DNA from 2 places in the Actinomadura sp. 1N219 genome. Region 1 is predicted to be linked to the other one. Evidence: riboswitches for the same ligand, from Rfam matches in the RefSeq annotation. Region 1 holds a riboswitch; the other holds the start of a gene.
The links. A riboswitch is a leader RNA that binds a small molecule or an ion and turns the genes downstream of it on or off. The one in region 1 is predicted to bind cyclic di-AMP.
Positions count from the first base shown of each region.

Region 2: another riboswitch for cyclic di-AMP. It lies ahead of ACH35V_RS09395 (CHAP domain-containing protein); the one in region 1 lies ahead of ACH35V_RS29310 (NlpC/P60 family protein).

Region 1 covers NZ_JBIRAY010000011.1:22,542-26,367, forward strand. Annotated here, with positions in the region: gene ACH35V_RS29300 (RDD family protein) at 1-325, opposite strand, end outside; gene ACH35V_RS29305 (amino-acid N-acetyltransferase) at 330-851, opposite strand; cyclic di-AMP (ydaO/yuaA leader) riboswitch at 1,134-1,328, shown strand; gene ACH35V_RS29310 (NlpC/P60 family protein) at 1,437-2,363, shown strand; gene ACH35V_RS29315 (LuxR C-terminal-related transcriptional regulator) at 3,167-3,397, opposite strand.
Region 2 covers NZ_JBIRAY010000002.1:134,584-138,409, forward strand. Annotated here, with positions in the region: gene ACH35V_RS09390 (NlpC/P60 family protein) at 160-1,068, shown strand; cyclic di-AMP (ydaO/yuaA leader) riboswitch at 1,566-1,767, shown strand; cyclic di-AMP (ydaO/yuaA leader) riboswitch at 1,925-2,063, shown strand; gene ACH35V_RS09395 (CHAP domain-containing protein) at 2,073-2,903, shown strand; gene ACH35V_RS09400 (hypothetical protein) at 2,946-3,826, shown strand, end outside.

The sequences.
Region 1 (3,826 bases):
TCGGCAGGACGAGTGCGAACCCGAAGACCGCGACGAGCCCGTTGTCGATGAGGCGCGCCCCTGCGCGGCGAAGTATCGGAGCCAGCGGCATCTCACCGCCGCCGTACTCGTCATAGGACGCGTCGTACGGCTCGTTGTACCCCGGCTGCTGCCCCCACTGCTGCTGGGTCTGCTGTTGAGGCTGCTGCCATTGCTGCTGAGGCTGGCTCTGCGGCTGCTGTTGAGGTTGCTGCCATTGGGGACCTTGGTACGGGGGCGGCGGGCCGTAGGCGCCCTGCCCCTGCTGCGGCGGGTAACGCCGTCCGCGGTTCGGGGAATCGCTCATCGGGTCAGTCCTCCAGGCGAAGCAACATCCGGGTGTTGCCCAACGTATTGGGCTTGACCCGATCGAGGTTCAAGAACTCTGCAACGCCTTCGTCGTAGGAGCGGAGAAGCTCCTCGTACACCTCTGGCGCCACCGGAGTCCCCAGGATCTGCTGGAAGCCATGGCGCGCGAAGAACTCCACTTCGAAGGTAAGACAGAACACCCTCCGCACGCCGAGTTCCCTAGCGTTCTCCAGCAGACGGGTGACAATTCGGTGGCCGATGCCACGGCCGCCGTACTCCTTGTCCACGGCGACGGAGCGGACCTCCGCAAGGTCCTCCCACATCACGTGCAGCGCGCCGCAGGCGACGACCCGTCCCGGCGTCCCGTGCTGCACGTCCTCGGCGACCCAGAACTCCTGGACGTCCTCGTACAGCTTCACCGCGGACTTCTTCAGCAGGCGTCGTCCCGACCCGGCGTACAGATCGACCAGCCTGCGGATCTCTTGAACGTCGGCGGTACGGGCTCGCCGGATCACGACCTCCACAAACAGGCGAGATTATCGAACGTGGCGCCTTAACAACTGTCGGCGGGTCGGTGCATGCGTCGGCATCCATCCCGTGTAACTAGATAAAACCGACTAGGCATTGCCCATAGCGCATCCGGAAAAGTGAGCAAGAACACACGGACGCCCGGGGAGCGCGGCGCGTGGACGGGAGCTGACGGGCGTCGCCACCTGCGATTTCTCAGGTTCTGGTTGGCATCTAATGCGGCTTCCGTTAGTGTCCTGCGCTGACATCGGCCTACCGCAGGACGGAGGCCGAACCGCCGAGTCCACGGGCCGCAACCAGCGCCCCGAGGAGCCGGGGACCCACTTCCGGATCGTTCGGGGATCGCCCCCGGGCTCTTGCCGTGAGGGGTGAATCCGCAGCCCGCGTGGAACCGACTTCCGCGCGCGCCAGCGGACGGGCTGCTCCAGCCCCAACCCGTCAGCTAACTCGGTAGGCGGACAAGGAGAGGAGAATTCGTGGAGCCATCGCGCCCTGTTTCCCTTTCAAGATCTGCTCGTTCAAGCTCCCCGCAGCCAGCACCGGGCCGGAGGACGACCCGGTTCCGCGTCCGGGCGATCACCGTGGCCGGCGCCCTCGCCGTCCTTTCGGTCGCGCCGCACACGACCGCTGTGGCGCACGCCGAGCCTGAGCCGTCCACGAAGGAACTCAGGACGAAGGCCCTTAAGCTGGCCGACGAGCTGGAGCAGCTCACCGAGCAGTACAACGGGCTGAAGGTCAAGCTCGCCCAGTCGCAGCGCGCCGCCAAGGTCGCCACAGAGAACGCCCAGCGGCAGGAGAAGTCTCTCGAGACCATCCGCCAGAAGGTCGGCTCCCTGGCCGCTACCAGCTACATGCAGGGCGGCTCTGACCCCGCGGTGTCGTTCGTCGCCTCCCAGGACCCGCAGTCCGTTCTCGACCAGGCCGCCACGCTCAACTACTTCGCCAAGCGCGACAGCAGCAAAGTCCTCGGTCTGATGCAGGCGATGCAGGCCGCGCAGCGCGCCCGTAAGTCCGCCGAAGAGCGCGCCAAGCAGGTGCAGGCGCTGCGCACGCAACTCGACTCGCAGCGCAAGAAGGTCACCGAAACTTACGAGAAGGTCCGCGGCAAGCTCGTCAAGAGGGACCCCACCCAGCTCGCCAAGCTCCCCGTCGTCGGCACCGGTAAGGGCGCGCAAGCGCTGCGGTACGCGATGAGCAAGATCGGTGTCCCGTACGTCTGGGGCGCCGCCGGGCCGAACTCCTTCGACTGCTCAGGCCTGACAATGTGGGCCTACAAGCAGGTGGGCATCAACCTGCCGCACTACACCGGCAGCCAGTGGAACGCCGGCACCCACGTATCGCGCAGCGAACTTCAGCCGGGCGACCTCGTGTTCTTCCATTCCGACCTGCACCACATGGGGATGTACGTCGGCGGCGGCAAGATGCTGCACGCGCCCCACACCGGCGACGTTGTGAAGATCGCCCCCATATCCGGACGTCCGTACGCGGGCGCCGTCCGGGTCGCCTGACCCCGAAGACCGCCGATTCAACCCGTCCGACAGCGCGCGCCCTGGAGACGACGAACCTCGGGGACGCCATGCACGGCCCCGCAAAGGGGCGGCGCGGTCAAGGACCCTGGCTCCTTCTACGTCCACTAACACCCGGCGCCGCCCGGACGCCCTAGCAACCGACCGGCCCCGTCCATCGCACGAGGTAGTCAAGGACGCCACAGGACGAACGGCCCCAGGGCCCGGCACGCGAACCGGGCGTTCGGGTGTGCCCGCTTGGGCGTCCTACGGAATTGGCTGGGCGGCTGATGCCCATACACGGAGCTGTCCGCGGAGGCGCGCTACGAGCGTTGGCAGGGCGGACGCAGACGGATGGCGGGTTCGGAAGGCTCGCTGAACGGACGCATCCACGTCCTCGATGCCCCGTCAGAACGAGGGGCCCTGAATTTCTCAGCACGGGCGGCTCACGGCGCTCGGTAGATGCCCCTGAGCGCTCCCGTGCGGGCCGCTTGACAGCCGTCACGGCGGACTCTGAAGCCGTCCTAGGTCGCTCCCTCCACGGAGCGGAGGGCGGGCCTGAGGCCGCGCGTCATCGATGACGTCCCAGCCGGGGTGTGTACGGGTGTCGAAAAGATCGAGGGCGTGCTTGAGAAGATCCACGGCGTGGTTTGAACACCGTCCGCGGCGACGCCTCCTGCAGGGACCTACCTGTCAGGGCGCGGGCGCCGCCGCTGCGGGGTCGGACGGGGGTTCTTCCGAAGATTTCTCCGCCTGGATTCTCGTGGCGCTCGCCGTCCCCGGACGAGCGTCGTTGGGGGTTGCCGCTAGATGAGCTGCCTTCGGGCCGCCCACACCACGGCCTCGATAGGGGTGTTGACCTCCAGCCGGTCGCAGATGGTCCGCAACCGGCGTCGCAAGGTCCGTGCGCTCAACTCCAGCTTGCGAGCCGCCACATCGGCGGTGACACCGCTGGCGATCTGAGCGAGCAGCCGAATCTCTTCCTCGCTCAGCCCGAAATCGTCGGTGCCACGACGTGCGAGTGTGGCCTGTTCCACTCCGTCCTCCCTCGTCCGTGGTGATGACCGCGGGGATGCAGCCGTCCGCTGCACAGGCACGGGTTGGCCTCGATCTGTACGCGCGTTGGGTTGCCGGGTCCGGAGCCCCTCCGGACTCAGATCATCGGGTTCCTTTTCTGTTTTGCGCGCTTGGCCGGAGGTGGCCGTTGGGCCGATTGCGGGGTCGTTCGGGGGAACTCCGGGTGACGATTCACTCGTTGGCAATCCGAGGGAGACGGGATGAGATCGCCAGCCATCCGCACCCGTCCCTTCTCGTTGGACTCGCCAGATCTCGCCGTGGTCGAAGATCGTGAATCGTTTCAAGCTACGCTTCGGCTCGGAACGCTAGGCGGCCGGATCCGGCCCGTCAAGCGCTGGTTCAGTGCAATGTGCGCGCCGATGATCGCGGTCTGTGACCACGCATTCGCG
Region 2 (3,826 bases), on a different contig from region 1:
TCGTGGACGAGAGGGGCGAAACCGACCGTGGCCAAAGAACTCATCGGGGCACCGGAGCAGCGGCGTGACCGTAGAGGCGGCTCGGCGAACAGCGGCATCTCCCGTCGCCTGGCGGCTTTGACCTGCCTGACCGTGACCGCCTCCCTCGCGTCTCCCCTGGTGGCGCCCGCAAGCGCCGATCCCAGACCGACCAGGGCGCAGGCGCAGAAGAAGCTGACCCAGCTCAACGAGGAGATGGACAAGAAGGTCGAGCAGTACAACCAGCTCAACGAGAAGCTCAAGATCGCCAAGAAGAAGCTCGACGCCGCGTCGAAGGCGAGCAAGCAGGAGGAGGCGACCTTCGAGCAGCAGCGCTCCAAGATCGCCCAGATGGCCGCGGACGCGTACAAGAACGGCGAGTCGACCGACGTCACCGGCTTCGTCGGCAGCGGCGACCCGCAGGCCGTCCTCGACCAGGCGGCGGTCTTCTCGCACCTGTCGCAGGAGCGCAGCTCCCAGCTCACCCAGTTCCTGGCCACCGCGCAGCGGCTGCGCCGCGAGCAGGCCGTGTCCAAGGCCGCCTACGACGAGGTGAAGGCCAAGACCGACGAGCTGAAGAAGCAGAAGAAGGAGCTGGACGCGAAGGTCGGGAAGCAGGAGGCGCTGGTCCGGCGGCTCGGCGGCGGCACGTCGTCCGGCGGGGGTGTCGGCGGCACCTACAACGGCCCCGCCAGCGGCCCGGCCCGCGAGGCGCTCAACTTCGCCTACGCGCAGAAGGGCAAGCCGTACTCGTACGGCGCCGAGGGCCCCGGCTCCTACGACTGCTCGGGCCTGACCATGAAGGCGTGGGCGGCGGCGGGCGTCAACATCACCCGCACCACCAACTCCCAGTACGCCGCCACGAAGCGGGTGGCCAAGAGCAACCTGCAGCCCGGCGACCTGGTGTTCTTCAGCGGGCTCGGCCACGTCGGCCTGTACGTGGGCGGCGGCCAGATGATCCACGCCCCCAGCACGGGCAAGACCGTCCAGGTCGTGAACATCACCTCGGGCTACTACCTGAGCAACTACTACGGCGCCGGGCGTCCCTGACGCCCCGCCCGTCCGGCGCCCGCACGCGGCCGGACGGACCGCCTTCGGCAACGGACCAGGCTTTGACCTGGTCCGTTGTTGATTTTGTGGGGGTTTGCCTTCTGTTGGGGCTTTGGTACCTTGTACCACTCACGGCGCCGTCCAGACGCCGTGTCCCCGCGGCGCTCACCAAGCGCCACGGCCCACGCGGCACGTTCATCGGCCGCGTGCCGGCGGCGCGAGCCACGCGCCGTCTCCCCCCGGCGGCGCGCTCCACGCGTCGTCCCGCGGTGCCGCGACGGCGCCGCGACGGTCTCACGCAGACCTCGCCCGACCCCGCCCACCGTGCGCACGCCCGCAGCGTGCATGGCGCTGAGAGCGCTGCCACGGCGATCCCGGAGGTCAGGCCGCCGGACGGTCCCCGGTGACGGGCCGCCGTCCGCACACAACATCACGCGCCGCTCTTTCGCACGCGGGAGACAGGTCCCGCGCACGGGCCCCATATCGCCCCCAGGATCGCAGCGGCAGCGCCGAATCCGCCGACGCGCGGAACCGGGGACCCATAACGCCGGAGTCCAGGGACCGTCCCTGGACGGGCAATGTCCGGCGCCCGGGGTGAATCGGCGCGCCTCTCCCGGACGACCCGGTGAGAGTCCGCCGTAGGGCCACTTCCTCGCCCGAACCCGTCAGCTAACCCGGTAGGCGTCTGGAAGAACGAAGGAGTGAAACCGCAGCGTTACCTGGGCGTGGTCGCCCCAGTGCGGCCACGCCCGCATAACCTCTGCGCTCCGCGCCGGCGTTTCCGCTCGCCGGAGTATCCCCCCAACCGACCGGCGCGCCCGCCCCCGGGCCGCCACCGCCGAGTCCGCGGACCGCCCTGCAAAGCGCGGCGGGACGCGAAGCCGGGGACCCACCTGTCCTCTCGGGGTGAATCGGCCTGCCCGCGTGCGGGCCGTAGGGCGGCTTCCACGCCCGAACCCGTCAGCTAACCCGGTAGGCGGCATGGAAGTCGAGGAGATCCCCCCGTGCCAGGCATCCACCGCAAGAAGACCCCGGGCAGGCACCGCAAGCCGAGCGCCCGGACCATCACATGGCGGACGACCGGCGGCGTCGTCGTCGGCGCCGCCGTCCTCGGCACCGCCGCGGCCACCGCGCAGGCGTCGGTCCTGCCGTTCGGCTCGCCGCCCGCCACGAACGCGTCCTCCGAGCTGGCGACCGCCGGGAAGGACGCGCGCGGAACCGCGTCCAAGGACCGCAAGAAGGACGAGCTCAAACGCAAGAGCCCCAACGCCGCCAAGGGCAAGGGCGACGCCGTGAAGCGCGGCGGCGCGCCCGCGAAACCGTCCGGTGCGCCATCCGAGGAGTCGCGGCCCACCGCCGCTGAGGCCATCAAGCTCGCCAGGTCGCAGGTGGGGATCGAGGAGGACGGCGGCGGCGAGACCAAGTTCCAGAAGTGGTACATGGGCACGTCCCGCGCCCAGGAGACGCTCGCCCGCGACGGCGGCTCCCTCGGCGGCTACAGCGACGCGAACTGGTGCGACATGTTCATCTCCTGGATCGGCGAGCAGATCGGCTTCACCGACCAGATCGGCAGCGACGCCTGGACCGTCGCCCACGCCCGCTGGTTCCAGGCCAACGGCCGCTGGGGCACCGAGCCGAGGCCGGGCGCGATCGTCTTCTACGCGTGGGACGGCGGCAAGTCCAGCGGCGACATCCGGCACGTCGGCATGGTGATCAAGAAGGTGGACGACGGCACGATCGAGGCCGTCGAGGGCAACACCGGCAACGCCGTCCAGGTCAAGGAGCGCTCGACCAGCGACATCGTCGGCTACGGATACCCCGACTACAAGTCGTGACGTCCGTCTCCCCACTCCTGTGGGCTGCATAGGATCGCGCGCATGAAAGACGGCTCCGGCGAAGGCGACGCGCACGGACGCGCCCTCACGCGGCGCGGGGCGCTCGCTCTCGGCGCGGGCGGGGCCGGGGCGCTGCTCGCCGGAGTCACGGGGCTGCTCGCCGCGCGTTCCGGCGACGACGCGGCGCCGCGCCCCCGCGAGACCAGGGCGGCTGGCCGGTTCGACGCCGGCGACGCAGAGACCGTCCTCGGCAACCGCGCGCGGGCCGTCCGGTCCGGCGACCGGACGGCCTTCCTCGCGACGGTCGGCTCCGCGCCCGCCGCGTTCCAGGACGCCCAGTCCCGCCTCTACGCCAACCTCCGCAGGCTCCCGCTGGCCGGATGGCGCGAACAGGTCGTCACCACCCAGGCCGTGGACGGCGAGGACGGCGTCACCGTCGTCCGCGTCAAAGTGCGCTACAAGCTGCGCGGTTTCGACCGCGGCGACGTGGTCCGCACCCAGTACCTGGCCCTGGCGCAGCGCTCCGGCGCCTGGACGATCGTCGGCGACGGCTCGTCCCACGGCTTCCATGACGACGCCGAGATCTGGGACGGTGGCCCCCTGTCGGTGGTGAAGGGCCACGCGAGCCTGGTCATCGGGGACGCCCCCGGCCTCGGCGAGATCGCGCGACGCCTGGACGAAGCCGTGCCGGTCGTCAGCGACGTCGTCGGCGCGGGATGGGCGCGGCGGGCCGTCGCGCTGGTGCCCGCCGACGCGGGCCTGGCGTCCACGCTCGCCGGCTCGGGCACGGGGCCGGGCCTCGGTGAGATCGCCGCGGTCGCGACCGCCGTCCCGTCCGCGGGCCCGGCCCGGGGCGCCGACCGCGTCGTCATCTCCCCCGGCACCTTCGGCCGCCTCAACGAGATCGGGCGCGACGTCGTCCT